3 regions of the Rossellomorea sp. GAMAL-10_SWC genome follow, and region 3 is predicted to be linked to each of the others. Evidence: a T-box and tRNA genes for the amino acid it is inferred to sense, from the RefSeq annotation. Region 3 holds a T-box; the other regions hold tRNA genes.

Region 1 (10,371 bases), 820 kb from region 3:
TTTATCTAATAATGCAATTGCATATGAACCTTTCAGAAGCTTAAGTGTTTCTCTAAAAGCATCAAGCACAGATAAACCTTTTTTTATATGCAGTTCAACTAACTGAACAATTACTTCAGTATCTGTATCACTTGTAAATTCAATATCATTTAAATAATCGTTTTTTAATTGTACATCGTTCTCGATAACGCCATTATGAACAAGTGTAAAACGTTCAGTAGAGCTTTGGTGAGGATGCGCATTACGTTTACTTGGAGCACCATGCGTTGCCCATCTTGTATGACCAATTCCAACGTTTCCGTCCGTTTTTGTAGGGATTGATTTACGTAATACTGCAATTCTACCTTTTTCTTTATAAACTTCTACACCATTGTCAGTTAAAAGTGAAATCCCAGCAGAATCGTAACCACGATACTCTAATTTCTCTAAACCTTTTAATAAAATTTCTTTCGCATTATCATTTCCAATATATCCAACGATTCCACACATAATTAACTATTGCTTAGTAAGTCCTAAAACAAGACATACAAAATGTATAGGAATGGAACGCTGTTTTCCTAACCGTTTAACTATTTAATTTTCTATTCCCTCGTCATGTTTAATAATGGTAGAGGACTTACAAGCAATATCCACCTACCTTTCATATTCCGCTCATTAGCGAGTTCATTTTTTTTGTTTTAAACGGTGTATCAGATTATTTACGTTTGTGCACACAGTCACCCATGTGTTTTACATAAATAATTTCGGTTGTGATACAGCAACCGGGAGTCATCCGCCGAAACTTCGATAAAACTCCACCTCGTCAACTACACATTCACGTCTAATGTAGTTCTGGCGCTTTTTTAATACTTTATTATTTCTATACTCCTTCCCTGTTAGGAAAACAATAAAACAACTATACTATACTGTATTAAAAATGGTCAACAAAAATATGTTGAAATAAGTTATAGAATAGCTGTATATAACAAAAATATGCATAGACTTACACAAAAGTGCTCATCAATGCATATTTTTTAATTTATATTATTCTCCAACTTCTTCTTTTACAACAGCAACAATACGTTCAACATATTGTTTACATTCTGCCTCAGAAGGAGCCTCAGCCATTACACGAATAAGTGGCTCAGTACCAGAAGGACGAACTAAAATGCGACCATTGCCGTTCATTTCTTCTTCTACCTCTGAAATGATTGCTTTAATGCGTTCGTTATTAAGTGCTTCATTTTTATCTGTAACACGAACATTAATTAATAATTGTGGATACTTTTTCATTTCTCCAGCTAATTGTGATAAAGTTTTACCTGTTTCTTTAACAATACTTACGAGCTGAATCGCACTTAACATACCATCACCAGTCGTAATATGATCTAAAAAGATGATGTGACCAGATTGCTCACCGCCAAGATTGAAGCCATTCTTTCTCATCTCTTCCATTACATAGCGATCTCCAACACCTGTAACTGCACTTTTCATCCCATTCGTTTCTACTGCTTTGTAGAAGCCTAAGTTACTCATAACAGTTGATACAATTGTGTTTTGTTTTAGACGACCTTTTTCATTTAAATATTTTGCACAAATATACATTATTTGGTCACCATCAACGATTTCACCATTTTCATCGATTGCAATTAGACGATCTCCATCACCATCGAATGATAAACCGATGTCAGCACCTTTTTCCTTTACAAGAACTGCTAAAGCTTCAGGATGTGTAGAACCTACACCATCGTTTATATTAAATCCATTAGGATTCGTTCCCATTGTAACAATATCTGCTTCTAAATCTGCGAATAAATATGGCGCTAATGAAGAAGTAGCACCGTGTGCACAATCTAGAGCAACTAATAGGCCAGAGAAATCTTCATCAATTGTGTTTTTAAGGAATTGTAGATATTTTTGACCACCTTCAAAATAATCACTAACTTGACATAAATCATTTCCAGTTGGTCTTGGTAGATGATCAACTTCTGCATCCATTAGCTCTTCAATTTCATCTTCTTGCTCATCCAACAATTTAAAACCGTCTGGACCAAAAAACTTAATCCCATTATCTGCAACAGGATTATGTGAAGCTGAAATCATAACACCCGCTTGTGCTCCAAGTGCTTTTGTTAAATAGGCAACACCTGGAGTAGAAATAACACCTAATCTCATAACTTCAGCACCAATTGATAATAAACCTGCAACTAGTGCTCCTTCAAGCATATGTCCTGATACACGTGTGTCACGCCCAACAATTATTTTAGGTTTGACATTGTTTTTAGTTAATACATAACCGCCACAGCGTCCAATTTTATATGCTAATTCAGGAGTTAACTCTTTATTTGCAACTCCTCGTACACCATCAGTACCAAAATATTTACCCATTTTAACTCTCCTTCTAATTCGATGACTGTCCTACATCGCCTGAATTCTCATTTTCATCAGTTTGAGCAGATTTTTTATCAGTAATTTCAATCGTTATTGTATCAAACTCTAAACTATATATAACTCCTTTAGGGCCGGTAATAGTAAGCGCTACATCTCTAGTTCCTGGATCTAGTCCATTAACTTTTGCTGTAATATTTAAATCGCTTGGATTAATCGCATCCAAGTCATCCTTAAATCCCTTAGCAGTAACTACTACTTTTCCTAATGGAGGCTTAGTAAACTTATATTCAAATTGATTATTTTCACCCACTAAATTAATAGGGATATTACTAAATTTCTTTTCCGTTTCTTGATCAAAATTAACGTCTACATTAATCGTGCTAGAGTCAACTCTAAATGCTCCATTTGGCGTAGGTACATTAACTTCATATGTACCACTTTGATTAAATGAAGATATGTCAACTGGCACTTCTATAGGACCGTTAAACTTGTCCAACCAATCTTTAGACGCATAAATTCTTATTGCATCAACTTTACTAGCAAGACTACTTAGTTTTAAACCATCCTTAAGTGTTCCTGTTTGCACTAACTTAATCGGGAAGCTAGCACTTTCAGAAACAATAGGGACAGTTACTTCAACTTTTCTTGGACTTGTAGTGAACGGAAGTTGAACACCTTTTTTATTGTATAATCTAACAGGTAACACCTGACTAAATGTCTGATTCGCATCAGTAACATCCACACCAACAGTTGCATATGCCACTTGTGAAACTTCATCTCTTGATCCTACTATTGTCACTAAACCAGGTTTAACAATTGCATTTTCTGTCTTATAGCCATGTTTAATCCTTTTTTCATTTAGATAGACAACTTTAACTGAAACTGCTTTTTCAATTTTTTCATTAATTGTCACTCTAACTGTTCTTGGTTTAATAGTTGCCTTTATTTTATCTGAAATATTTCTAATTTTTAAAGGAACTTCATATGTACCTAAAGCATAAGAAGTTAGATCCAAATATACTTCAAAATCCTTCTTCATTTCAGCAGTTTTTACAATACTATTTGGTCCATCTAATTGCACTGAAACATTCTTTGGAATTCCAGTTACAATTAGATTACGTTGATCGTAAATAGGTGTCACTGGTACGTCTCGCACTAATTCTTTATTATTAACAAACGGTATGTCTCCTAATCCCGATGTACTTGATTGTGGAACTAGATTGACAGACATGAAAAGTAATAATGTTACTAGTAAAGCGATTCCTCTTAATATCCAACGATTATCCATAAAATTATCCATTACGTTTCACCTTCCAATTCCATTTAGATGTAGTGGACTCTTCTGGTGATTTTAGTTCAGTATTTAATAAGTTTATAAGCTCGTCTTTTGATAATTCTCTATATAGGTTTCCATTCCTTGCTACTGAAACTGCACCTGTTTCCTCAGAAACTACTATCGTAATACTGTCAGTAACTTCACTGATACCGACTGCTGCTCGATGTCTCGTTCCTAATTCCTTTGAAATAAATGCACTCTCAGACAAAGGTAAATAGCAGGCTGCTGCTGTTATCTTTTCACCTTGTATAATTACCGCTCCGTCATGTAGTGGTGTATTTGGTATAAAGATATTAATTAATAATTCTGATGATAAATTAGCATTCATACGAATACCAGACTCTATGTAGTCACCCATACCTGTTTGTCTCTCAAATGAAATAAGTGCACCTATTCTTCGTTTAGCCATGTATTCAGTGGCTTTTGCAATGTTCTCAACAATATCATTTCGGTCATTAATCCCACTACCTGTCGTTCTAGAGAAGAAACGGCCACGTCCAAGCTGTTCTAGTGCTCTCCTTAATTCTGGTTGAAAGATAATAATAACCGCCAAGAATCCCCATGTTAATGCTTGATCCATTAAAAATTGTAAAGTATGCAAGCCAAATAGGCTGCTTAATACTTTTACGACAATAATGATTGTTACACCTTTTAAGAGTTGGACTGCCTTCGTCCCTTGAATAATGATAATTAATCTATATATAACAAACCAGACTATTAGGATATCTAATCCATTCTGTAAATACTGTAAAAAATTTATATGTAAAGAAGGCATCTTTTACCCTCCAAATTCTATAGAATAAAACTGTATCTTGAGTATTATACCATATTTTTGCAATACACAAAATTTGTGAGTTATTAATTATATTAACAATACTTTAACGACTATTTTAGTTATATTAAACAAAATTACAGAATTATATATGTTGTTATCTAAATTCGTAGAAGAATAACCAACAATTATTTCTTTCTTGAAGGACAGTCCCAAACGGTTTTTATAAAAACAAAAAAGCTAGCGAATGCTAGCTTCTTGTAGTTGAAAAACAACCTAGTCAATTATATAGAAAATTTTCGTAAAAGGAGTAGAGTGATGTTGATTTCCACTACAGGATGCTCGCTTTCCATGGGGCGAGACCTATCCCATAGGAGTCGAGCATCCTTTCGTTCCAATCAACTTATTCATAAAAAAAGTCTGCATTAAATATCTAATCAAATACCCTTTACTTAGTGTAATCTAACATTTGTTTATAAATCAGTTTGTAGGTGGTCAATTAAGATCTAAGCATTGTAATCAATAGCCATAATTTGTTTGAACATTGACTACGCAACTTTAATCTCTCTTTAGTGAATTTTATTTAATAATTATAGTAACTTCTCACCTAATAATGAGCCTATTAATGCAACGGCTACGATTGCTGTTCTATTTCTTTCGTCTAAAATTGGATTAACTTCTACGAATTCAATAGAAGTAATGATATCAGCATCAGATAACATTTCCATTGCTAAGTGACCTTCTCTATAAGTGATTCCTCCAGGAACAGGTGTGCCCACTCCAGGAACGTGAATTGGATCTAATCCATCAAGATCTAATGATAAGTGTACACCGTCACACCCTTTTAAGTGGTCAATGCTTTCTTCCATTACTTTTGTCATTCCTAATTTATCAATTTCATGCATTGTATAAACTTTAATTCCTAATTCTTTAATAATTGCTCTTTCACCTTCATCAAGATCACGTGCGCCAATAATGATCACGTTCTCTGGTTTTACTTTAGGGAAGTAACCACCTATTTTCGTTAATAAATCGTGGCCATGACCTAAAGAAACAGCTAATGACATACCATGAATATTACCAGAAGGAGATGTTTCAGCAGTATTTAAATCTCCATGTGCATCAAACCAAATTAATCCTAGATTATTATAATGTTTTGATACACCTGCTAATGTACCGATTGCAATACTATGATCACCGCCAAGTACTAGTGGCATTCTATTTCTTTTAATAACTTCATCTACTTCAGCAGCAAGCTTTTCACATGTTTCTTTTACAGATTTTAAGTTCTTTAAATTATGTTCTGAATTATCTTCTTTAACAGGTGTACGTTCTACTAAAATATCGCCTAAGTCTTCTACTTGATAAGACATTCTTTCAATACGTTCGTGTAATTGTGCATATCTAATTGCACTTGGTCCCATATCTACTCCACGTCTAGTTTGTCCTAAATCTAGTGGTACTCCAATAATTGAAATATCTTTTAACATTTTTATTTCCCCCATCTATGAATTCATAAAAGAAAACGCTTACTTGATTTTGAAAAAATATAATTTTTTGGCTGTTAAAGTTATTAATTATATTAATAGTTTAAATCTTTTGAAACAAATGGGTCAACTCGACATTTTTTTGTATACATATGCATTTTTAGCTTTTGAATTACTATATCATATGATTATATACAACAAAAAACCTTAGTCAAATGACTAAGGTTTAACTTTATGTATATTGGTGGAGCCTAGCGGGATCGAACCGCTGACCTCCTGCGTGCAAGGCAGGCGCTCTCCCAGCTGAGCTAAGGCCCCACTATTTATGTATATGCGAATGGAGCGGAAGACGGGGCTCGAACCCGCGACCCCAACCTTGGCAAGGTTGTATTCTACCACTGAACTACTTCCGCACATAAAAAAAAAGAGTGAGCCATGAAGGATTCGAACCTTCGACCCTCTGATTAAAAGTCAGATGCTCTACCTACTGAGCTAATGGCTCGTAATAAAATTACGATAAAATAAAAAAATGGCTGGGCTACCTGGATTCGAACCAGGGCATGACGGAATCAAAATCCGTTGCCTTACCGCTTGGCTATAGCCCAACAATAAATGGTGGAGGGGGACGGATTCGAACCGCCGAACCCACAGGGAGCGGATTTACAGTCCGCCGCGTTTAGCCACTTCGCTACCCCTCCGGTATTTATTAAATTAGATGGTGGAGGATGACGGGCTCGAACCGCCGACCCCCTGCTTGTAAGGCAGGTGCTCTCCCAGCTGAGCTAATCCTCCGTAATATAAATGGTGACCCGTACGGGACTCGAACCCGTGTTACCGCCGTGAAAGGGCGGTGTCTTAACCGCTTGACCAACGGGCCAGTACAACTTTTCCTAAGCTTCCAACCGGGCTCGAACCGGTGACCTCTTCCTTACCATGGAAGTACTCTGCCTGCTGAGCTATGGAAGCATTAAGTTAAAAATGGCTCCGCAGGTAGGGTTCGAACCTACGACCACTCGGTTAACAGCCGAGTGCTCTACCACTGAGCTACTGCGGAATAAACTTAAAACCAAGCGACGTTCTACTCTCACAGGGGGAAACCCCCAACTACCATCGACGCTGAAGAGCTTAACTGCCGTGTTCGGTATGGGAACGGGTGTGACCTCTTCGCTATCATCACTTGATTCATTTTATTTAGGACATTAATTATTATATCAAATTTCATTTAAAAGTCAATAACTTTTATGAATTTTTTTATAAAACTTATACCCTCAAAACTAGATAATGTCATTATCAAACTTGTTAGTTAAGTCCTCGACCGATTAGTATCAGTCAGCTCCACGTGTCACCACGCTTCCACCTCTGACCTATCAACCTGATCGTCTCTCAGGGGTCTTACTAGCTTAACGCTATGGGAAATCTCATCTTGAGGGGGGCTTCATGCTTAGATGCTTTCAGCACTTATCCCTTCCACACATAGCTACCCAGCCATGCTCTTGGCAGAACAACTGGTACACCAGCGGTGTGTCCATCCCGGTCCTCTCGTACTAAGGACAGCTCCTCTCAAATTTCCTGCGCCCACGACGGATAGGGACCGAACTGTCTCACGACGTTCTGAACCCAGCTCGCGTACCGCTTTAATGGGCGAACAGCCCAACCCTTGGGACCGACTACAGCCCCAGGATGCGATGAGCCGACATCGAGGTGCCAAACCTCCCCGTCGATGTGGACTCTTGGGGGAGATAAGCCTGTTATCCCCGGGGTAGCTTTTATCCGTTGAGCGATGGCCCTTCCATGCGGAACCACCGGATCACTAAGCCCGACTTTCGTCCCTGCTCGACTTGTAGGTCTCGCAGTCAAGCTCCCTTATGCCTTTACACTCTTCGAATGATTTCCAACCATTCTGAGGGAACCTTTGGGCGCCTCCGTTACTCTTTAGGAGGCGACCGCCCCAGTCAAACTGCCCACCTGACACTGTCTCCGAGCCGGATCACGGCTCTAGGTTAGAATTTCAATACAGCCAGGGTAGTATCCCACCGACGCCTCCACCGAAGCTAGCGCTCCGGCTTCTCAGGCTCCTACCTATCCTGTACAAGCTGTACCAAAATTCAATATCAAGCTGCAGTAAAGCTCCACGGGGTCTTTCCGTCCTGTCGCGGGTAACCTGCATCTTCACAGGTACTATAATTTCACCGAGTCTATGGTTGAGACAGTGCCCAAATCGTTACGCCTTTCGTGCGGGTCGGAACTTACCCGACAAGGAATTTCGCTACCTTAGGACCGTTATAGTTACGGCCGCCGTTTACTGGGGCTTCAATTCAGAGCTTCTCCCGTAAGGGATAACCCCTCCTCTTAACCTTCCAGCACCGGGCAGGCGTCAGCCCCTATACTTCGCCTTGCGGCTTCGCAGAGACCTGTGTTTTTGCTAAACAGTCGCTTGGGCCTTTTCACTGCGGCTCTCCCGGGCATACACCCAAAAGAGCACCCCTTCTCCCGAAGTTACGGGGTCATTTTGCCGAGTTCCTTAACCATAGTTCTCTCGCTCACCTTAGGATTCTCTCCTCGCCTACCTGTGTCGGTTTGCGGTACAGGCACCTATTTCCTCGCTAGAAGCTTTTCTTGGCAGCGTAGAATCAGGAACTTCGGTACTATATTTCCCTCGCCATCACAACTCAGCCTTATGATGTGCGGATTTGCCTACACATCAGCCTAATTGCTTGGACGCGCATATCCAGCAGCGCGCTTACCCTATCTTTCTGCGTCCCTCCATTGCTCAAACGGAAATGAGGTGGTACAGGAATATCAACCTGTTGTCCATCGCCTACGCCTGTCGGCCTCGGCTTAGGTCCTGACTAACCCTGGGAGGACGAGCCTTCCCCAGGAAACCTTAGGCATACGGTGGACGGGATTCTCACCCGTCTTTCGCTACTCATACCGGCATTCTCACTTCTAAGCGCTCCACCAGTCCTTACGATCTAGCTTCAACGCCCTTAGAACGCTCCCCTACCACTGATACCATACGGTATCAATCCGCAGCTTCGGTGATACGTTTAGCCCCGTTACATTTTCGGCGCAGAGTCACTCGACCAGTGAGCTATTACGCACTCTTTAAATGGTGGCTGCTTCTAAGCCAACATCCTGGTTGTCTAAGCAACTCCACATCCTTTTCCACTTAACGTATACTTTGGGACCTTAGCTGGCGGTCTGGGCTGTTTCCCTCTTGACCACGGATCTTATCACTCGTAGTCTGACTCCTATGGATAAGTCATTGGCATTCGGAGTTTGACTGAATTCGGTAACCCGTTGGGGGCCCCTAGTCCAATCAGTGCTCTACCTCCAAGACTCTAACACATAAGGCTAGCCCTAAAGCTATTTCGGGGAGAACCAGCTATCTCCGAGTTCGATTGGAATTTCTCCGCTACCCACACCTCATCCCCGCACTTTTCAACGTGCGTGGGTTCGGACCTCCATTCAGTGTTACCTGAACTTCATCCTGGACATGGGTAGATCACTCGGTTTCGGGTCTACGACCACGTACTATATCGCCCTATTCAGACTCGCTTTCGCTGCGGCTCCGTCTCTTCAACTTAACCTTGCACGGGATCGTAACTCGCCGGTTCATTCTACAAAAGGCACGCCATCACTCGTTAACGAGCTCTGACTATTTGTAAGCACACGGTTTCAGGTTCTCTTTCACTCCCCTTCCGGGGTGCTTTTCACCTTTCCCTCACGGTACTGGTTCACTATCGGTCACTAGGTAGTATTTAGCCTTGGGAGATGGTCCTCCCAGATTCCGACGGAATTTCACGTGTTCCGCCGTACTCAGGATCCACTCAAGAGGGAACGAGGTTTCAACTACAGGGTTTTTACCTTCTTTGACGGACCTTTCCAGGTCGCTTCATTTACCCCGTTCCTTTGTAACTCCGTATAGAGTGTCCTACAACCCCAAGAGGCAAGCCTCTTGGTTTGGGCTATCTTCCGTTTCGCTCGCCGCTACTCAGGAAATCGCTATTGCTTTCTATTCCTCCAGGTACTTAGATGTTTCAGTTCCCTGGGTCTGTCCTCAGTACCCTATGTATTCAGGTAAAGATACTACTCCATTACGAGTAGTGGGTTTCCCCATTCGGAAATCTCCGGATCAAAGCTTACTTACAGCTCCCCGAAGCATATCGGTGTTAGTCCCGTCCTTCATCGACTCCTAGTGCCAAGGCATCCACCGTGCGCCCTTTCTAACTTAACTAATTTTAAAACTAATTGAATTAAACTTACGCAGTTTAATGAATGACATTATCTAGTTTTCAAGGTACAAAGTTGAGAGTGAACTCTCAAAACTAAACAAAACAATGAAGAAACATTTTCATACATGAACCATCGGTTCATGATGTCTCCATAGAAAGGAGGTGATCCAG
Region 2 (10,371 bases), 1.6 Mb from region 3:
ACTGATGAGACTAGTATTAATTTTATTAGTTACAGCATCATTCTTAGCAGCAATTTTCACAGGCGGCTATAATGACAAACCTGGACTGAAAAACAGATAATATTTTTTTAAGGATGCTTCTAGACGCGGATCTTAATTTTTATTTAGACCGTTCTAATGGAAGCATCTTTTTTATTTGCTTACTCTTTGATAAAATCTTAAATTAATAAAAAAAATCACCATTAATATGGTGACTTTTTTATTTAGAATAATCCTTTACCTTTAACAGCTCACGGAAATCTTGCTGACGTAAAGCTTCGTAAATTAAAATTGCAGCTGTATTTGATAAATTTAGAGATCTAATATGATCTGTCATTGGTATACGTAAACAAGTTTCTATGTTTTTTTCAATCAACTCTTTCGGAAGCCCTGTTGTTTCTCTACCAAATACAAAGAAAATCTCTTCATCTAAATTTGTATAATCAAAGTTTGAATATGTTTTTTCCCCAAATTTAGTTATAAAGTAAAATTTCCCGTCTTTATATTTATCAAATAAATCGTCTAAAGAATCATGATAATGTATATCTACATGCTCCCAATAATCAAGACCAGCTCTTTTTAACATTTTATCATCAGTTGAAAAACCTAACGGACGAATTAAATGCAAACTTGTATCTGTTCCTGCACAAGTACGTGCAATATTTCCTGTATTTGCTGGAATTTGTGGTTGATATAATACAACGTGTATTCCCATCTTTTTCACCTCTATATTGTTTCAATGCTTTATATTATACCAAATTCGTAATTAATAAGGTATTATTCCACTGGAGGGTTAGAAAAGTCATCAACGAAGTGAAAAAACTTATACTTAATATTCTCCGTAAAAGCAGAAGAATCATAGTATGACCAATATCTTTTACGGCTATTGACAGTATGTGCATTCACTAACGGTTCACCATTTTCATCCTTAGCAACAACGATCGTACAATGATTCCATACTCCATCACCTTCGAAATCATATACGATAATATCCCCCAATGTAAGATCTTTTGGAGAAGGCACCTCTTCTGCTTTAATTCCAGTTTTAGGCGAAGGTAAAAATCTTCTTAATGCGTGAGCAACTCTCCAGCTATAACTACTATTAGAATGATTTCTATACCACCACCCTGTCCCGGGTTTTGGCATTCCAACCATTCGAATGCCTCCAGCCCTTAAACATTGAGATATAAAATTAGTACAATCATTTGCATACAATGGATATTCTTTATTATGGCCATCCCACCAGGTTTCAGCATATTTAACAGCATTAAATCGGTTATATCTGTTATTTCGATCCAATGATTCATTTTCACCTAAATCGTCTTCTTCAAGTTCAAAATGTTCAACTTGATTATCAATTGGGAATGGTATGTCATATAAGATTTCATTATTTTCAATAGCGATCTGTCTTTCATGTTGATCCTCTTCAAAATATAAATCATTTTGCTTTAAAAAATATCGCGTATGGAATGTATAATTTATATACGTTACGTCCTGATCAGTCCAAATATTGTTTACATCAAGATTTCCATATACTTTCACTAATGAAATATTACGCTTATTATATAATTCAACTTTACGTCTGATTGCCTGATATTCTTTTTTTTGAATAGGATGACTTCGATGTCCTTCACCAAAATAAAGATGTAATCGTTCTTTTAAATAACACTCTAAAAGTTCACGATTAAACAAGATAATCCCCCTTTTTCAACATATATTCTTATTCTATACGATGTTGAAAAATAAGAGATTATACCACTCAATATTGCTTACTTTGATAGAACAGCATTAATTTCATTTAATACAATCTCGTCTTGCTCTTTTTGCAAACAACTTTCAATAAATGGTGTACTGTTCTTTCCCTCAATCTCAAAAATAGCCCAAATAGCTGTACCTCTAATTACTGGTCTTGCATCTTTTTTCGCTAATTCCTTTAAATCATCTAATGCCGATTCATCTTTAAAATGTGCTAAAGCAATGATAGCATTACGCTGAATAGGATTCTTTCCTCTCCATGATCCAGACATTTGGCCAAACTGACTTTTAAACTCTCTGTTACTTACCTTTAATACAGAGCGTAATAAAGGTTTTACAGTTTCTGGATCAGGTTCCATCTCAATATGATGAGTAAAATTAATTCCTTTATTTTTAGGACAAACTGTCTGACATGTATCGCACCCATATATACGATTTCCCAACTCTTTTCGAAACTCAACAGGAATCATCTCTTTTGATTGTGTTAAAAAAGCAATACAATTTTTAGCATTTAATTGCCCTGGAGAAACAATTGCACTTGTCGGACAAACATCAAGGCATTTTGTACACTCTCCACACTGTTCCTCAATAGGCGAATCTGGTTCAAAAGGTAATGAGGTAATCATTTCCCCTAAATACACATAAGAACCGAATTCTGGCGTAATAATTGAACAATTTTTAGCACTCCAACCTATACCTGCTCGCTCAGCTACAGCTCGATCTACAAGCTCACCGGTATCGACCATCGACTGAACCTTTGCATTTGGATAATGTAATAAAATAAATGACTCAAGCTGAAGTAATTTCTTTTTTACAACTACATGGTAATCTTCCCCCCATGAAGCCCTACAAAAAATCCCCCTTGTAGATCCTTTTTTACTTTTAGGAGGATTTTTCAATTTAGATGGATAAGCTAGCGCAATTGCAAGAATTGAATTAGCTTCTGTCATAATTTTTCTGGCATCTACTCTTCGTTCAATATCCTTTGTCTCAAAGCCCGATTGATAATTTAATTCCTGCTGCCTATATAGACGATTTTTTAATGTTAAAAATGGATCTACAGTCGTAAATCCAATCTTATCTATTCCAATTTCTTTACTATATGAAATCAATTCTTTTTGAAATTCTTTTATATTCACAAGAATCACCTAACTGCCTGTTAATTTACAAATTATATTTTCTATTCTAGTCAGAAAATTATTTCTTTATCTAATTATGTCACAAAAGCCTCTAATAATAGACTTTTTAATATAAAAAAACGCAATGTATCGTTCTTCGAATGAATCAATACACTGCGTTGTTATCAAGTTATAAGTGCTTTACTACTAATACAAATGCAATCTGTATTTAGTAGGTTTTTAATGAACTTGTAATTAAATTTATCATAAATATGTCATAAATTCAAGAATAAAATCAATTTTTGTCGAAAGAGTTCTAACATGATTATAGCACTTAAAAAATAGCGGATGACGTGAATAAGAAAAAGATCAATATTCATCAGAACTTTAATTAATTAACTAATTATAGAGGATATTAAAAGATTTGTAGAAATTTGAATGAAGGTATAATGAATTTTCCCATAGAATTCTTCTTTATAGGTTAAATTTAGGAGGAGAATAACTATGACAGATCCTTTGGTAAATGAAGAAAAAAATCCTTTGGTTGAAAGTTTCGAAGGTGTCTGTAGTTTGATTGAAGAAACAAACGACAGAATTGATTTTACACAGGATACACTTAAAGAACTTGATCGATACAATAATGAGAAATTAAAAAATGCAAAACAATTTACTATTAAAGTAGCTGCTGCAAGCCTTCTAATAGCAACAACAGGCTTAGTAGTTACTTTAGCAAATAAAAGAAAACCAAAACAATTTGATTGGCTTGCTGCTAAGCAAAAACGTAAGTATGTAAAGATGTAATGATATGCACTGCTAAATGAATAGTAGTCACATAAAGAAAGGCAGCGACTATAACTATGTTCGCTGCCTTTCTTTGTGCTGATCCCAAAATGAATACGATTATATTATATCAGATGAAGACTCTAATCTTTTTTCCTAACACTTACTTTCTAAACAAAAAAAGGATTCTGCATCTCTGCAAAATCCTCTTCCCTTCATTCAATATAGCGGTGACAGGACTTGAACCTGCACATCCGTGAAGATACCTGATTTTGAGTCAGGCGTGTCTGCCATTCCACCACACCGCCAAAAAGTTATAAAATAATTATAATATATGAAAGACAAATTGTCCATTCAAATCTGTAATTAAAAACCTCTTACAAAAGTAAGAGGTTTAATGATACCGAGGGCCGGACTCGAACCGGCACGGGGTCAACCCCCGCAGGATTTTAAGTCCTGTGTGTCTGCCATTCCACCACCCCGGCAGAAGTAAATTAAAAGGCGGTAACCGGATTTGAACCGATGATAAAGGTTTTGCAGACCTCTGCCTTACCACTTGGCTATACCGCCATACTTGGAGCGGAAGACGGGGTTCGAACCCGCGACCCCAACCTTGGCAAGGTTGTATTCTACCACTGAACTACTTCCGCATAAATGGCTGGGCTACCTGGATTCGAACCAGGGCATGACGGAATCAAAATCCGTTGCCTTACCGCTTGGCTATAGCCCATTAATTAAGAACTTTATATACTATATTCAATTTACTATAAATTATATTACTCACTTGAAAAATCGTTACAATAATTTAAATGGGGCGACCGATGGGAATCGAACCCACGAGTGTCGGAACCACAATCCGATGCGTTAACCACTTCGCCACGACCGCCATTATTGTATTATTTGGCAGGGGCAGTAGGAATCGAACCCACACCAAAGGTTTTGGAGACCTCTATTCTACCGTTAAACTATGCCCCTATAAATGGTGGAGGGGGACGGATTCGAACCGCCGAACCCACAGGGAGCGGATTTACAGTCCGCCGCGTTTAGCCACTTCGCTACCCCTCCGATTAAAGAGTGCCGACTAGAGGACTTGAACCCCCAACCTACTGATTACAAGTCAGTTGCTCTACCAATTGAGCTAAGTCGGCTTAATAATAATTACTTGTTATCTATTTTAAGATGGTGGCTCGGGACGGAATCGAACCGCCGACACGAGGATTTTCAGTCCTCTGCTCTACCGACTGAGCTACCGAGCCATCTTAAATGGCGGTCCCGACCGGGATCGAACCGGCGATCTCCTGCGTGACAGGCAGGCATGTTAACCGCTACACCACGGGACCATTTGGTTGCGGGGACAGGATTTGAACCTGCGACCTTCGGGTTATGAGCCCGACGAGCTACCAGACTGCTCCACCCCGCGATAATGTGGATTCTATTTTTTATAGATCCATAAACTGTATTTCGTTAAGACCATCCCAATCTCAGGATGTTATTGCAAGTAGCAGCTCGATTGGTATGCTGAAGTAATTTCTTCGAAGCATATTCGTTCGTGCTCCACCCCGCGATAATAAGAATTTAATTAGATGGTGGAGGATGACGGGCTCGAACCGCCGACCCCCTGCTTGTAAGGCAGGTGCTCTCCCAGCTGAGCTAATCCTCCGTAATAAAATGGTGACCCGTACGGGACTCGAACCCGTGTTACCGCCGTGAAAGGGCGGTGTCTTAACCGCTTGACCAACGGGCCAGTATAATAGTCCTGAAAACATGTGGCGGAGAGCAAGGGATTTGAACCCTTGAGACAGGGTTACCCGCCTACACGATTTCCAATCGTGCTCCTTCGGCCACTCGGACAGCTCTCCAAAATGGCTCCGCAGGTAGGGTTCGAACCTACGACCACTCGGTTAACAGCCGAGTGCTCTACCACTGAGCTACTGCGGAATAATCATAAACCAAGCGACGTTCTACTCTCACAGGGGGAAACCCCCAACTACCATCGACGCTGAAGAGCTTAACTGCCGTGTTCGGTATGGGAACGGGTGTGACCTCTTCGCTATCATCACTTGATTCAATTCCTTAAGGACAATAACTATTATATCATATCTCATTCGAAAGTCAATGACTTTTTCAAAGTTTTTTATAATAATTTTTGTACCCTCAAAACTAGATAATGTCATCATCAAACTTGTTAGTTAAGTCCTCGACCGATTAGTATCAGTCAGCTCCACGTGTCACCACGCTTCCACCTCTGACCTATCAACCTGATCGTCTCTCAGGGGTCTTACTAGCTTAACGCTATGGGAAATCTCATCTTGAGGGGGGCTTCATGCTTAGATGCTTTCAGCACTTATCCCTTCCACACATAGCTACCCAGCCATGCTCTTGGCAGAACAACTGGTACACCAGCGGTGTGTCCATCCCGGTCCTCTCGTACTAAGGACAGCTCCTCTCAAATTTCCTGCGCCCACGACGGATAGGGACCGAACTGTCTCACGACGTTCTGAACCCAGCTCGCGTACCGCTTTAATGGGCGAACAGCCCAACCCTTGGGACCGACTACAGCCCCAGGATGCGATGAGCCGACATCGAGGTGCCAAACCTCCCCGTCGATGTGGACTCTTGGGGGAGATAAGCCTGTTATCCCCGGGGTAGCTTTTATCCGTTGAGCGATGGCCCTTCCATGCGGAACCACCGGATCACTAAGCCCGACTTTCGTCCCTGCTCGACTTGTAGGTCTCGCAGTCAAGCTCCCTTATGCCTTTACACTCTTCGAATGATTTCCAACCATTCTGAGGGAACCTTTGGGCGCCTCCGTTACTCTTTAGGAGGCGACCGCCCCAGTCAAACTGCCCACCTGACACTGTCTCCGAGCCGGATCACGGCTCTAGGTTAGAATTTCAATACAGCCAGGGTAGTATCCCACCGACGCCTCCACCGAAGCTAGCGCTCCGGCTTCTCAGGCTCCTACCTATCCTGTACAAGCTGTACCAAAATTCAATATCAAGCTGCAGTAAAGCTCCACGGGGTCTTTCCGTCCTGTCGCGGGTAACCTGCATCTTCACAGGTACTATAATTTCACCGAGTCTATGGTTGAGACAGTGCCCAAATCGTTACGCCTTTCGTGCGGGTCGGAACTTACCCGACAAGGAATTTCGCTACCTTAGGACCGTTATAGTTACGGCCGCCGTTTACTGGGGCTTCAATTCAGAGCTTCTCCCGTAAGGGATAACCCCTCCTCTTAACCTTCCAGCACCGGGCAGGCGTCAGCCCCTATACTTCGCCTTGCGGCTTCGCAGAGACCTGTGTTTTTGCTAAACAGTCGCTTGGGCCTTTTCACTGCGGCTCTCCCGGGCATACACCCAAAAGAGCACCCCTTCTCCCGAAGTTACGGGGTCATTTTGCCGAGTTCCTTAACCATAGTTCTCTCGCTCACCTTAGGATTCTCTCCTCGCCTACCTGTGTCGGTTTGCGGTACAGGCACCTATTTCCTCGCTAGAAGCTTTTCTTGGCAGCGTAGAATCAGGAACTTCGGTACTATATTTCCCTCGCCATCACAACTCAGCCTTATGATGTGCGGATTTGCCTACACATCAGCCTAATTGCTTGGACGCGCATATCCAGCAGCGCGCTTACCCTATCTTTCTGCGTCCCTCCATTGCTCAAACGGAAATGAGGTGGTACAGGAATATCAACCTGTTGTCCATCGCCTACGCCTGTCGGCCTCGGCTTAGGTCCTGACTAACCCTGGGAGGACGAGCCTTCCCCAGGAAACCTTAGGCATACGGTGGACGGGATTCTCACCCGTCTTTCGCTACTCATACCGGCATTCTCACTTCTAAGCGCTCCACCAGTCCTTACGATCTAGCTTCAACGCCCTTAGAACGCTCCCCTACCACTGATACCATACGGTATCAATCCGCAGCTTCGGTGATACGTTTAGCCCCGTTACATTTTCGGCGCAGAGTCACTCGACCAGTGAGCTATTACGCACTCTTTAAATGGTGGCTGCTTCTAAGCCAACATCCTGGTTGTCTAAGCAACTCCACATCCTTTTCCACTTAACGTATACTTTGGGACCTTAGCTGGCGGTCTGGGCTGTTTCCCTCTTGACCACGGATCTTATCACTCGTAGTCTGACTCCTATGGATAAGTCATTGGCATTCGGAGTTTGACTGAATTCGGTAACCCGTTGGGGGCCCCTAGTCCAATCAGTGCTCTACCTCCAAGACTCTAACACATAAGGCTAGCCCTAAAGCTATTTCGGGGAGAACCAGCTATCTCCGAGTTCGATTGGAATTTCTCCGCTACCCACACCTCATCCCCGCACTTTTCAACGTGCGTGGGTTCGGACCTCCATTCAGTGTTACCTGAACTTCATCCTGGACATGGGTAGATCACTCGGTTTCGGGTCTACGACCACGTACTATATCGCCCTATTCAGACTCGCTTTCGCTGCGGCTCCGTCTCTTCAACTTAACCTTGCACGGGATCGTAACTCGCCGGTTCATTCTACAAAAGGCACGCCATCACTCGTTAACGAGCTCTGACTATTTGTAAGCACACGGTTTCAGGTTCTCTTTCACTCCCCTTCCGGGGTGCTTTTCACCTTTCCCTCACGGTACTGGTTCACTATCGGTCACTAGGTAGTATTTAGCCTTGGGAGATGGTCCTCCCAGATTCCGACGGAATTTCACGTGTTCCGCCGTACTCAGGATCCACTCAAGAGGGAACGAGGTTTCAACTACAGGGTTTTTACCTTCTTTGACGGACCTTTCCAGGTCGCTTCATTTACCCCGTTCCTTTGTAACTCCGTATAGAGTGTCCTACAACCCCAAGAGGCAAGCCTCTTGGTTTGGGCTATCTTCCGTTTCGCTCGCCGCTACTCAGGAAATCGCTATTGCTTTCTATTCCTCCAGGTACTTAGATGTTTCAGTTCCCTGGGTCTGTCCTCAGTACCCTATGTATTCAGGTAAAGATACTACTCCATTACGAGTAGTGGGTTTCCCCATTCGGAAATCTCCGGATCAATGCTTACTTACAGCTCCCCGAAGCATATCGGTGTTAGTCCCGTCCTTCATCGACTCCTAGTGCCAAGGCATCCACCGTGCGCCCTTTCTAACTTAACTAATTTTAAAACTAATTGAATTAAACTTACGCAGTTTAATGAATGACATTATCTAGTTTTCAAGGTACAAAGTTGAGAGTGAACTCTCAAAACTAAACAAAACAATGAAGAAACATTTTCATACATGAACCATCGGTTCATGATGTCTCCATAGAAAGGAGGTGATCCAGCCGCACCTTCCGATACGGCTACCTTGTTACGACTTCACCCCAATCATCTGTCCCACCTTAGGCGGCTGGCCCCTAAAAGGTTACCCCACCGACTTCGGGTGTTACAAACTCTCGTGGTGTGACGGGCGGTGTGTACAAGGCCCGGGAACGTATTCACCGCGGCATGCTGATCCGCGATTACTAGTGATTCCGGCTTCATGTAGGCGAGTTGCAGCCTACAATCCGAACTGAGAATAGTTTTATGGGATTAGCTCCACCTCGCGGTCTTGCAACCCTTTGTACTATCCATTGTAGCACGTGTGTAGCCCAGGTCATAAGGGGCATGATGATTTGACGTCATCCCCACCTTCCTCCGGTTTGTCACCGGCAGTCACCTTAGAGTGCCCAACTAAATGCTGGCAACTAAGATCAAGGGTTGCGCTCGTTGCGGGACTTAACCCAACATCTCACGACACGAGCTGACGACAACCATGCACCACCTGTCACTCTGTCCCCGAAGGGAAAGCCCTATCTCTAGGGTTGTCAGAGGATGTCAAGACCTGGTAAGGTTCTTCGCGTTGCTTCGAATTAAACCACATGCTCCACCACTTGTGCGGGCCCCCGTCAATTCCTTTGAGTTTCAGTCTTGCGACCGTACTCCCCAGGCGGAGTGCTTAATGCGTTAACTTCAGCACTAAAGGGCGGAAACCCTCTAACACTTAGCACTCATCGTTTACAGCGTGGACTACCAGGGTATCTAATCCTGTTTGCTCCCCACGCTTTCGCGCCTCAGCGTCAGTTACAGACCAGAAAGTCGCCTTCGCCACTGGTGTTCCTCCAAATCTCTACGCATTTCACCGCTACACTTGGAATTCCACTTTCCTCTTCTGCACTCAAGTTTCCCAGTTTCCAATGACCCTCCCCGGTTGAGCCGGGGGCTTTCACATCAGACTTAAGAAACCGCCTGCGCGCGCTTTACGCCCAATAATTCCGGACAACGCTTGCCACCTACGTATTACCGCGGCTGCTGGCACGTAGTTAGCCGTGGCTTTCTGGTTAGGTACCGTCAAGGTGCCAGCTTATTCAACTAGCACTTATTCTTCCCTAACAACAGAGCTTTACGACCCGAAGGCCTTCATCGCTCACGCGGCGTTGCTCCGTCAGACTTTCGTCCATTGCGGAAGATTCCCTACTGCTGCCTCCCGTAGGAGTCTGGGCCGTGTCTCAGTCCCAGTGTGGCCGATCACCCTCTCAGGTCGGCTACGCATCGTCGCCTTGGTGAGCCGTTACCTCACCAACTAGCTAATGCGCCGCGGGCCCATCTGTAAGTGATAGCCGAAGCCATCTTTCAATAAAGGAACAGGAGTTCCTTTATGTCATCCGGTATTAGCTCCGGTTTCCCGAAGTTATCCCAGTCTTACAGGTAGGT
Region 3 (10,371 bases):
ACGATAAAAAAGTTCTTCTAGTTTCAAGAAAAAGAAAATCAGAAAATACAATCGTAAATGTAAATGGTGTTAATATTGGTGATGGAAGCCCAATTATTATCGCAGGCCCATGTGCTGTTGAGAGCTATGAACAAGTTGATTCTGTAGCGAAAGTTTTAAAGGAACAAGGAATAAAAATTATGCGTGGCGGTGCATTTAAACCACGTACTTCGCCTTATGACTTCCAAGGTCTAGGTGAAGAGGGTTTAAAGATTTTAAAAGAAGTTGGCCAAAACCATGGGTTGGCAATTATTAGTGAAATAGTAAGCCCAGAACATATTGAAATGGCATTAGATTATGTTGATATCATTCAAATCGGCGCAAGAAATATGCAGAACTTTGAATTACTAAAAGCAGTAGGTTCTGTAAATAAACCAATTTTATTAAAAAGAGGTTTATCAGCGACAATCGAAGAATTCATTTATGCAGCTGAATACATCATGTCAGAAGGCAATCAAGAAATTATTTTATGTGAACGTGGCATAAGAACTTATGAAAAAGCTACGAGAAATACATTAGATATAACAGCTGTTCCAATTTTAAAACAAGAAACACATTTACCAGTTTTAGTAGATGTTACTCATTCGACAGGTAGAAGAGACTTACTAATACCTGCAGCAAAAGCGGGACTAGCAATTGGAGCTGATGGTATTATGGCAGAGGTTCATCCAGATCCTGCTACTGCTTTAAGTGACTCATCTCAGCAAATGAATTTTGATCAATTTGACCAATTTATGTCTGAAGTTAATTCTTTCATAAATCGATAATCAACATAAAAGCGCTGGCTGAACAAAATCAGTCGGCGCTTTTTGAATAATTTGTGAACGTTTGTTTTAAATTAGCAATATATAGTGATAAACTACGAATAATTTACATTTTTTTCTAATAGGTGTATTGAACGAATATTCGTTTCACTATAAGATAGAATGAAGCACTATTTTTGTGGAATATTACGTTTTATGACTATTTTACCTAAATAAAAAACAAACTACATAATAGATAGAATAAAATAGAGGAGTGATGAATATGACGGTTACGATTTATGATGTAGCACGTGAGGCAAACGTTTCCATGGCTACAGTTTCACGAGTAGTTAATGGTAATCCAAATGTTAAACCTACTACACGAAAAAAAGTAAACGAAGCGATCAGCCGTTTAGGATATAGACCTAATGCAGTAGCAAGAGGACTAGCAAGTAAAAAAACAACTACAGTTGGTGTAATTATTCCAGACATATCAAATACTTTTTATGCAGAACTAGCACGTGGTATTGAAGATATTGCAACAATGTATAAATACAATATTATCTTAAGTAACTCAGATGAGAATGTTGAGAAAGAAATTACATTAATAAATAATATGTTAGCAAAGCAAGTTGATGGAATTTTATTTATTGGTGGAACAATTACGGATATTCATCAAGAAGAGTACGAAAAGGCTGGCGTTCCAATCGTATTAGCGACTACATATGATGAAGCTAATAAAATCCCTTCAGTAAATATCGACTATGCTCAGGCGGCATTTGATGCAGTAGATTATTTAATTAAAAAAGGTCACCAAAAGGTAGCATTCGTAAACGGACCTACTGAAACGAATATTATCGGATTAAGTAAGTTAGAAGGATATAAACGTGCTTTACAAGAAAATGGAATCGAATTCGATGAAGAGTTAGTAACTTATGGTGATAATACGTATGAATCAGGCAGTGAAGCTTTTGAAGCTTTCCATGAGCGTAATATTATTCCGAGCGCGATTTTCGTAGCATCTGATGAAATGGCAATTGGTGTAATACACAGTGCCCAAGACCACGGAATATTAGTGCCGAATAACCTTGAAGTTTTTGGATTTGATAATACAAGGTTGGCATTAATGGTGCGTCCAAAATTATCATCTGTTGCTCAACCGATGTATGATATTGGTGCAGTTGCAATGAGATTATTAACGAAGTATATGAATAAAGAGACAGTGGAAGATCATACAGTCATTCTTCCGCATCATCTTCAAATTAGACAATCAACAAAGTAAATAATGAAAGTAGCTTAGAATTTTAGTGATTCTAGGCTTTTTTGTTTTTATGCGGAGTAAATGGAGTCCACAATAAGTAGAATGTTGAAATTAAAATGAAAGTGAATATGAAATAAGGCTGCAAATAATGTTTAAATAAGTGCATATAAAAGTAGAACTGCAAATAAAATCCGAGAATCGCAATTAAAAATAGCAAAACGGCAATTAAAAACCAAGAACCGCAAATAAAAATAGTAAAACAGCAAATTAAACTTTGTAAACTGCAAAAAAATCAAAAGAATACATATACCCGTAATCGTATTTCACATCTCTATTAACAAGTTAATAGATAGTTTTTAGAATTAAACTAGCAAAGCTGCGCTGAATCTACTTAAAATCGAGCCGTAAATAAATCACAGTCTACTAATTCATAACCAAAAAACTACCAAAATTAAAAAACGCCGTCGAGATACTCTCTCAGGCGGCGCGTAGTATTTAAATAAAAGGTTTCTTTTGTTGAATGTGCAATGGCTCAAGTGCACGGTATAAGACTTGTTCGTTGTATTCCTCTATTTCCCTTTTCCTTGGAATAGGCTTTACGATTGATGGATTGTCTGTCCAAGTTTCAGGTAACTTAACATTAGCAATTTTCTGCCATTTTTCTAACCAGCTATCCGGTATTAGGTTTGAAGTTGGTTGTTGATTTGTCATAGCTAGCCATACTTGTGACCAAGCTCTTGGTACAACTCTCCAGTAATCGTATCCTCCTCCGGCAACAGCAATCCATTTGCCATCGCAATATTTGTGAGCGATTTCGTGTGCAATTTTTGGGATTTCCTCGAATGTTTTCATTGTCGTACAAAGATGAGTTAATGGATCGTAACAATGCGAATCAGAGCCATTTTGGGTAAGGATTACATCTGGTTTGAAGTATTGAGCTATATCGTTTATTGCTTTTTTATAGCTTAATAGAAATGATTCGTCCTCGGTGAATGCATCAATTGGAATGTTAAATGAGTATCCGAAGCCTTTGCCTTGCCCTCTTTCGGTTACCGCACCTGTACCTGGAAATAGATATCTACCAGTTTCATGGATTGAGAGTGTGCAAACAGTCGGGTCATCATAAAATGCCCACTGAACTCCGTCTCCATGGTGTGCATCCGTATCTACATATAACACCTTTATACCGTATTTTTGTTGAATATATTTTATGGCGATTGCGCAGTCATTATAAACACAAAAACCAGACGCTTTTCGTTTAAAACCGTGATGTAGTCCACCACCTAAATTAAAAGCATGATTGGATTTTCCTTCTAGAACGGCATCTACTGCTGTTAAAGTGCCGCCAACAATTAAAGAACTGGCCTCGTGCATATTTTTAAAAATGGGTGTATCTTCAGTTCCAAGTCCAAATTGTTCAGCGATATTTGCACTAACTGGTTCTCGGCTTGCTTTTTTAACTTGTTCGATAAATTGTAAATCATGAAAAAGGAGCAGTTCGTCATCAGTTGCTAATCTTGGTGGAATAATATCAGCATCATTTAATAGATTACTAGATGTTAATAGATCATAAACCAATTGAGAGCGAATCGGATTAAATGGATGTTTTTCGTTGAATTGATAGGCATGGTATTTTTCGCTATATACTAAGTATGCATCCTTTTTCATCATGATTCACTCGCTTCATTTGGCCAAAGAATTTTATATCCTTCAGTTTTTAAAGTTTGAATAATCGAAAGTGGATTCATCGTTTGAATTCTAAATACAAGAACCTTATGATCCACTTCTTTTGCAGGGTAAACAAGGACACTTACAATATTAATGTTTTCTTTTGAAAATACGTTAACAACGTCACTTAAAATGCCTGGATGATCATGGACTAATATTTCTATTTGAGAGCTAGGTTGATATGCACCTGTTAACGTTACTAGAGTGTGTAATACATCAATTTCGGTCACAATTCCTATTAACTTTCCGCTAGATACGACAGGTAAACAGCCTATTTTATATTGATAGAAATAAGTTGCTACTTCTTCAACAAAGTCAATTGGACTGCAAGTAATGACATTAGTCGTCATAATTTTTTCAACAGGAACCTCAAGTACAGATGAAAATGCTTGTGGAAAAAGTGTTGAAGGTAAAGCATCGCGTACATCTCGATCAGAAATGATTCCAACAACTTGATTATCTTCATTAACGATTGGAATATGACGTACATCACCTGTTCGAAAAATGGTTACTGCATCACCGATTGTATTTTCTTTTTTTAAAGTAATGTTTGAACTGCGCATAATATCTTGAATAAGCATTATTTTGAATCCTACCTTTCGAGATTAAAGTTCAATTAGTACATATATCTTTGTAAAAAGCGTAGTGCGTCAAATGCTTGAATTTCTTCAGTTGTTACTCGTTTTCCCATTCTTACCATTAAACAGTTTGCTGGATGGGAACAGATTTCAGGATCATCAGTTGCAAATTGAATGAGTCCACCGGCATTCATCATTTTTTCCATCATTTTTCGATATTCCCATACATTTAAACCAGTACCTTTTAAATCCCAATGCCAATAATACTCTGTTGTGATGATGATATAGTCTTCCATTGCATCATCTAGCATTGAGAGAATTAACATATTTTTAGCAACTGAAAAACCGCGGAATTCAGGTATTACCTCAATTGCTCCAAGCTCGATTAAATTTTCTAGAGTTGTTTTTGACCATCTCTCAAGTGGGTCTGGATATAAATAAGTTACGTAACCTACTATTGTTTGATTAAGTCTAGCAATAATAATTCTAGCTTCAGGTAAACTAGCGATTTCAACAATTGCTTTATGTTGCTGTGCTGGTTGTCTAAAAGATGTTAAATTTTCATGAAAATGATATGTTTCAAGTAAGGCAGATTCGACCGGTCCCTCTATAATTAATTCACCATGCACAGTTTGGATTGTTTTTGAAAAATATTTTTTTGGGTGATCCAATATTTCTCACTCCCTTTAGAAAACACCTTTTAATAATCATACTAAAAAATGCAGGAAAGACATACAGGAAAAAAAACAGTATGTGTCTAATACATATAAATGGGTAATTTATTAAAAATACTGAAAATTAAATCTTATCATTGTATAATGATAGTAGAGAATATCAAGGAGGGATTTATATGAAGGTGGAAGCGCTTCCTGTAAAAAACGGACAATTTAATTTAAAAAACTATGATGAAACTTATAAAAATTTTAAGTGGGAAGATGTAGAAAAAGAGTTTTCTTGGTATACAACACAAAAGTATAATATGGCTTTTGAAGCGATCGATCGTCATGCAAATTCTGATCGAAAAGATAAAATTGCTTTGTATTACAAAGATGATAAGCGAAATGAAAAATATACGTTTGAAGAAATGAAAAATAATTCAAATAAGGCTTCAAATGTTTTAAAACAATTCGGTGACGTTGAAAAAGGTGATCGAGTATTTATTTTCATGCCTCGTCAACCAGAATTGTATTTTGCACTTTTAGGGGCTTTAAAATTAGGTGCTATTGTTGGACCTTTATTCGAGGCATTTATGGAAGGCGCTGTTAAGGATCGTTTAGAGGATAGTGAGGCAAAGGTGTTAGTCACAACACCAGAATTATTATCACGTGTTCCAGTTAATGATCTACCTGCGTTAAAAACAATCTTCCTTATCGGTGATGACGTTGAGGAAGGCGGTAAATTTGTAGATTTTAAAGCTCGTTTTAAAGAAGCGAAATCAGATTTTGAGCTTACATGGTTAAATCGTCATGATGGTTTAATTTTACATTATACTTCAGGGTCAACTGGAAAACCAAAAGGTGTACTTCACGTTCAACAAGCGATGATTCAACACTATCAAACTGGTAAATGGGTGACGGATCTTCAAAACGATGATGTATATTGGTGTACAGCAGATCCAGGTTGGGTAACTGGAACTTCATACGGTATTTTTGGACCTTGGTTAAATGGTGCTTCTAACGTGATATTAGGAGGGCGTTTCAGTCCAGATGCTTGGTATGAAACAATTCAAGAATTCGGCGTAACGGTTTGGTATAGTGCTCCGACAGCGTTCCGTATGCTTATGGGTTCAGGGGAAGACATTATTAAGAAGTATGATTTAAGTTCACTTCGACATATTTTAAGTGTTGGTGAGCCTTTAAATCCAGAGGTAGTCCGTTGGGGAGCAAAAGTATTTAATTTACGAATCCATGATAATTGGTGGATGACGGAAACTGGAGCTTCATTAATTTGTAACTATCCATGTATGCCAATTCGCCCAGGTTCAATGGGTAAACCATTCCCTGGAATCGAGGCAGCAATTGTTGATAATAACGGTAATGAAGTTGCTCCATATACGATGGGAAATCTAGCAATTAAAAAGGGTTGGCCATCGATGATGAACACAATTTGGAATAATGAACCAAAATTTCAATCATATTTCTTAAATGATGAGTGGTATGTTTCAGGTGATTCAGCTTATATGGATGAGGATGGATATTTCTGGTTCCAAGGTCGAGTAGACGATGTAATTATGACTTCTGGTGAGAGAGTAGGTCCATTTGAAGTAGAAAGTAAGCTTGTCGAGCATCCTGCGATTGCAGAAGCTGGTGTAATTGGTATACCAGATCCTGTAAGAGGTGAGATTATTAAAGCATTTGTTGCGTTAAGAGATGGTTATGTTGCTTCAGATGAATTGAAAGAAGAAATCCGTAACTTTGTAAAACTAGGACTAGCAGCTCATGCAGCACCTAGACAAATTGAATTCCGTGATAAATTACCAAAAACTCGAAGCGGAAAAATTATGCGAAGAGTATTAAAAGCATGGGAGTTAGACCTTCCAACTGGTGATTTATCAACGATGGAAGATTAATAACAAAAAAACCATTGGGAAAAAATCCAATGGTTTTTTTGTTGTTCTAAAATTTTCGATCGGAGCCACCACCGCCAGAGCTTCCTCCGCCACCGCCTCTTGGACCACCGCCACCTGATGAGTTTAATAGTGCAGGTAATAAATTTAAAATGAAATAAGTAAGTACACCATTAAAGAAAATCATATCAATGATGATGACCGCGATTACAATCGCAATGATGATGAATACTTTTAAAGTGGCCCATAAATTACTTGTTTTAGAATGACCAGTTTGTTCAGAGCCATTTAAAATAACATTATATAGAGATTTATATGTGTTTGTTAATGCAAGGGATTCTTCACCTTTTTTCAAATATGGAATAGCGTTCTGGTCCAAAATGTTACCAGATCTAATATCTGTTACAACTCCTTCTAAACCATATCCAACTTCGATCCTTATTTGTCTGTCTTTTTTAGCATATAACAAAAGAACACCATTATTTTTCTCTTTATTACCTAAACCATATTTACGAAATGCTGTATTAGCATATTCTTTAATATCGTTTCCTTCCAGACTTGGAATTGTTAATACCGCAAGTTGAGCGGAGGTAGTGTCTTCTAATTTTTTCCCTAATTGAATTAGAGTTTGTGTATCTTCTCTGTTAAGAACATTTGCATAATCTTGTACATAAATGTCTCCTACTTGAGAAGGGACTTTAATTTCAGCATTTGCTCCTGTAGCAAATGAAAAAAGAAATCCTATTAGGAAAATTGATGAGAGAAATTTTCTCATTTATTACCATCGCCACTAAAGTCAACCTCAGGTGTAGCTTTATCTTTTTCAGATACTTCAAAGTAATCCTTTTTCTCGAATCCAAAAGGTCCAGCTACTAGTACACCCGGGAATTTTTTGATTTTTTGGTTGTAAACCGTTACTGCATCATTATAATCTTTACGAGCAATGGCTAGTCGATTTTCAGTTCCTTCAAGGCTATCCATTAATGCTTGGAAGTTTTGATTTGATTTTAAATCTGGATAGTTTTCAACCACTACTAATAGACGGCTTAGCGCTCCAGACAATTCTGCATCAGCTTTACTTTTATCAGCAGTTGTTTGAGCACCAGCTAATTTTGCGCGTGCATCTGTTACTGAAGCAATCACATCTTTCTCTTGTGTAGCATATCCTTTTACTGTATTTACTAAGTTTGGTATTAAATCTGAACGACGTTTTAGTTGGTTATCAACTTGCGACATTTTATTTGTTACATTTTCTTCCTGAGTCACAAAGCTATTATAGCTTCCTACACCCATAAAGATTAGAACGACTACAATAATTAAAGCAATCCATATTCCTTTATTCTTCAAGAAAAAACACTCCATTTCCAAAATATGTATTTTTAAAGATGTTAGTATTAATATTTAACCATATTATTTGATATAAAGCATTTTTATTCAAATATTGAATGACAATTTAAATAAAATTAATAAAAATTTAATTATCTATTTGACTTAAACGATTTATTTGTGATATAAATGTTTCATAACATTTTAATAGTGAGCGTTGAAAGGCTTAGTAGTGTGAATGGTATTGGATCAGAGAGCTAATGGTTGGTGAGAATTAGCACAGACATTGACATGAATTACACCCTGGAGCATTCTTTTTCGAAATTTGTTTAAAGCAAATTAGGATTAGAACGGTTAACAGCCGTTAATTGTATGAGAGGTAGCTAGTTTTATTAGCTACAACTAGGGTGGTACCGCGATTATAATTATTCGTCCCTACTGTTTATCAGTAGGGACTTTTTGTTTTGTTTAAACGACGTATAGAGCATAGAAGGGGTGGGCTAAAAATGGAAAATATCTTACAAGATTTAGAATTTCGTGGATTAATTAATCAAATGACAGATGAAGAAGGTTTACAAAAATTATTAAGCGAAGAATCTGTTTCATTATATTGTGGTTTTGACCCAACTGGTGATAGCTTACACATTGGTCACTTATTACCAGTGTTAATGTTAAAGAGATTTCAAGTTGCAGGTCATAAACCGATTGGTTTAGTAGGTGGAGCAACTGGAATGATCGGTGATCCAAGTGGTAAGAAGGCAGAACGTACGCTAAATACTACTGAAACAGTAAAAATGTTCAGTGAACGAATTCGTACACAATTACTCCCATTTTTAAACTTCGAAGGTGAAAATGCTGCTAAAGTAGTTAATAACTTTGATTGGACAGGTGAATTAGATGTTATTACATTCTTACGTGACATCGGTAAAAACTTCGGATTAAACTACATGCTAGCTAAAGATTCAGTTGCATCTCGATTAGAAGCAGGTATTTCATTTACTGAATTTAGTTACATGATTTTACAATCATATGATTTCTTAAAATTATACCAAGACCATAACTGTAAATTACAAATTGGTGGTAGTGACCAATGGGGTAATATTACAGCGGGTATGGAATTAATACGTAAGACAGAAGAAGATTCAAAAGCTTTTGGTCTTACAGTACCTTTAGTAACAAAAGCTGATGGTTCTAAATTTGGTAAAACAGAAGGCGGAGCAGTTTGGTTAGACCCTGAAAAAACAACTCCATACGAATTCTACCAATTCTGGATTAATACAGATGACCGTGATGTAGTTAAATACTTGAAATACTTTACTTTCTTAACGAAAGAAGAAATTTTAGAGCTTGAGAAACAATTTAATGAAGCACCTGAACAACGTGTTGCTCAAAAAGCATTAGCTGCTGAAGTAACAAAACTAGTTCATGGTGAAGCAGCTCTTGATCAAGCGATTAAAATTACAGAAGCATTATTTAGTGGATCTGTAAAAGAATTAACTGCTGCTGAAATCAAACAAGGTTTTAAAGACGTACCTTCATTTAATTTAAGTGAAGCAGAAAAAGGATTAGTAGACTTACTAGTTGAAGCAAAAATTTCTCCATCAAAACGTCAAGCACGTGAAGATGTACAAAACGGTGCGGTTTATGTAAATGGAGATCGTATACAGGACGTTGCAACTGTCTTAACTAAACAAGATGCAATTGAAGAGCAATTTATTATTATCCGTCGTGGTAAGAAGAAATACCACTTGGTTACATTATAATTTTGAACAAACAGTGAACGAAAAAGCAGTAGTTTGATTGGTAGTAGTTCAGAGAGCGAGTGGTTGGTGAAAACTCGTCTACACAATCAAATGAATTACATTTCGGGAGTTTTCTTTTCGTAGTTAGTAGATCTAATGAAGGGAAGAACGTAAATCTACGTTACAGATTCGAGTGATAAGGAATTTTTCTTTTATAAGTATTGATTTCTTATAACTAGGGTGGTAACGCGATCGAGGTCGTCCCTATTTTTAATAGGGGGCCTCGATTTTTTATTGGCTTTTTTTGAAAGGGTGAAAATTATGGAGATAGTTGCAATGAGAGATTACCGAATATTGGCAAAACTTAACGAAGGTGTTCAAAACCTAC

What was found. A T-box is a leader RNA that pairs with one kind of tRNA and senses whether it is charged. The one in region 3 lies ahead of tyrS (tyrosine--tRNA ligase), so its partner is inferred to be a tRNA-Tyr.
Region 1: it encodes a tRNA-Tyr, which carries the amino acid that the T-box ahead of tyrS (tyrosine--tRNA ligase) is inferred to sense. The anticodon was not compared.
Region 2: it encodes a tRNA-Tyr, which carries the amino acid that the T-box ahead of tyrS (tyrosine--tRNA ligase) is inferred to sense. The anticodon was not compared.

What each region holds. Positions count from the first base shown of each region.
Region 1 covers NZ_CP144911.1:4,177,404-4,187,774, forward strand. The annotation lists gene glmS (glutamine--fructose-6-phosphate transaminase (isomerizing)) at 1-489, opposite strand, end outside; gene glmM (phosphoglucosamine mutase) at 1,024-2,367, opposite strand; gene V5E38_RS20210 (CdaR family protein) at 2,381-3,670, opposite strand; gene cdaA (diadenylate cyclase CdaA) at 3,663-4,481, opposite strand; gene rocF (arginase) at 5,069-5,968, opposite strand; tRNA gene V5E38_RS20225 (tRNA-Ala) at 6,208-6,283, opposite strand; tRNA gene V5E38_RS20230 (tRNA-Gly) at 6,304-6,378, opposite strand; tRNA gene V5E38_RS20235 (tRNA-Lys) at 6,395-6,467, opposite strand; tRNA gene V5E38_RS20240 (tRNA-Gln) at 6,496-6,570, opposite strand; tRNA gene V5E38_RS20245 (tRNA-Tyr) at 6,579-6,663, opposite strand; tRNA gene V5E38_RS20250 (tRNA-Val) at 6,682-6,757, opposite strand; tRNA gene V5E38_RS20255 (tRNA-Glu) at 6,768-6,842, opposite strand; tRNA gene V5E38_RS20260 (tRNA-Thr) at 6,859-6,931, opposite strand; tRNA gene V5E38_RS20265 (tRNA-Asn) at 6,945-7,019, opposite strand; rRNA gene rrf (5S ribosomal RNA) at 7,031-7,146, opposite strand; rRNA gene V5E38_RS20275 (23S ribosomal RNA) at 7,265-10,202, opposite strand; rRNA gene V5E38_RS20280 (16S ribosomal RNA) at 10,356-10,371, opposite strand, start outside.
Region 2 covers NZ_CP144911.1:207-10,577, reverse strand. The annotation lists gene trmL (tRNA (cytidine(34)-2'-O)-methyltransferase) at 239-733, opposite strand; gene V5E38_RS00110 (amidase domain-containing protein) at 796-1,710, opposite strand; gene queG (epoxyqueuosine reductase) at 1,788-2,912, opposite strand; gene V5E38_RS00100 (hypothetical protein) at 3,396-3,692, shown strand; tRNA gene V5E38_RS00095 (tRNA-Leu) at 3,897-3,979, opposite strand; tRNA gene V5E38_RS00090 (tRNA-Leu) at 4,073-4,156, opposite strand; tRNA gene V5E38_RS00085 (tRNA-Cys) at 4,171-4,241, opposite strand; tRNA gene V5E38_RS00080 (tRNA-Gly) at 4,247-4,321, opposite strand; tRNA gene V5E38_RS00075 (tRNA-Gln) at 4,327-4,401, opposite strand; tRNA gene V5E38_RS00070 (tRNA-His) at 4,482-4,557, opposite strand; tRNA gene V5E38_RS00065 (tRNA-Trp) at 4,573-4,646, opposite strand; tRNA gene V5E38_RS00060 (tRNA-Tyr) at 4,652-4,736, opposite strand; tRNA gene V5E38_RS00055 (tRNA-Thr) at 4,747-4,819, opposite strand; tRNA gene V5E38_RS00050 (tRNA-Phe) at 4,852-4,927, opposite strand; tRNA gene V5E38_RS00045 (tRNA-Asp) at 4,936-5,011, opposite strand; tRNA gene V5E38_RS00040 (tRNA-Met) at 5,015-5,091, opposite strand; tRNA gene V5E38_RS00035 (tRNA-Val) at 5,256-5,331, opposite strand; tRNA gene V5E38_RS00030 (tRNA-Glu) at 5,341-5,415, opposite strand; tRNA gene V5E38_RS00025 (tRNA-Ser) at 5,439-5,530, opposite strand; tRNA gene V5E38_RS00020 (tRNA-Asn) at 5,535-5,609, opposite strand; rRNA gene rrf (5S ribosomal RNA) at 5,620-5,735, opposite strand; rRNA gene V5E38_RS00010 (23S ribosomal RNA) at 5,857-8,794, opposite strand; rRNA gene V5E38_RS00005 (16S ribosomal RNA) at 8,948-10,371, opposite strand, start outside.
Region 3 covers NZ_CP144911.1:3,352,859-3,363,229, reverse strand. The annotation lists gene V5E38_RS16650 (bifunctional 3-deoxy-7-phosphoheptulonate synthase/chorismate mutase) at 1-806, shown strand, start outside; gene ccpA (catabolite control protein A) at 1,066-2,064, shown strand; gene V5E38_RS16640 (acetoin utilization protein AcuC) at 2,539-3,711, opposite strand; gene V5E38_RS16635 (acetoin utilization AcuB family protein) at 3,711-4,352, opposite strand; gene V5E38_RS16630 (GNAT family N-acetyltransferase) at 4,388-5,020, opposite strand; gene acsA (acetate--CoA ligase) at 5,200-6,918, shown strand; gene V5E38_RS16620 (TPM domain-containing protein) at 6,965-7,690, opposite strand; gene V5E38_RS16615 (LemA family protein) at 7,687-8,262, opposite strand; T-box leader at 8,450-8,681, shown strand; gene tyrS (tyrosine--tRNA ligase) at 8,748-10,004, shown strand; T-box leader at 10,009-10,252, shown strand; gene V5E38_RS16605 (GNAT family N-acetyltransferase) at 10,320-10,371, shown strand, end outside.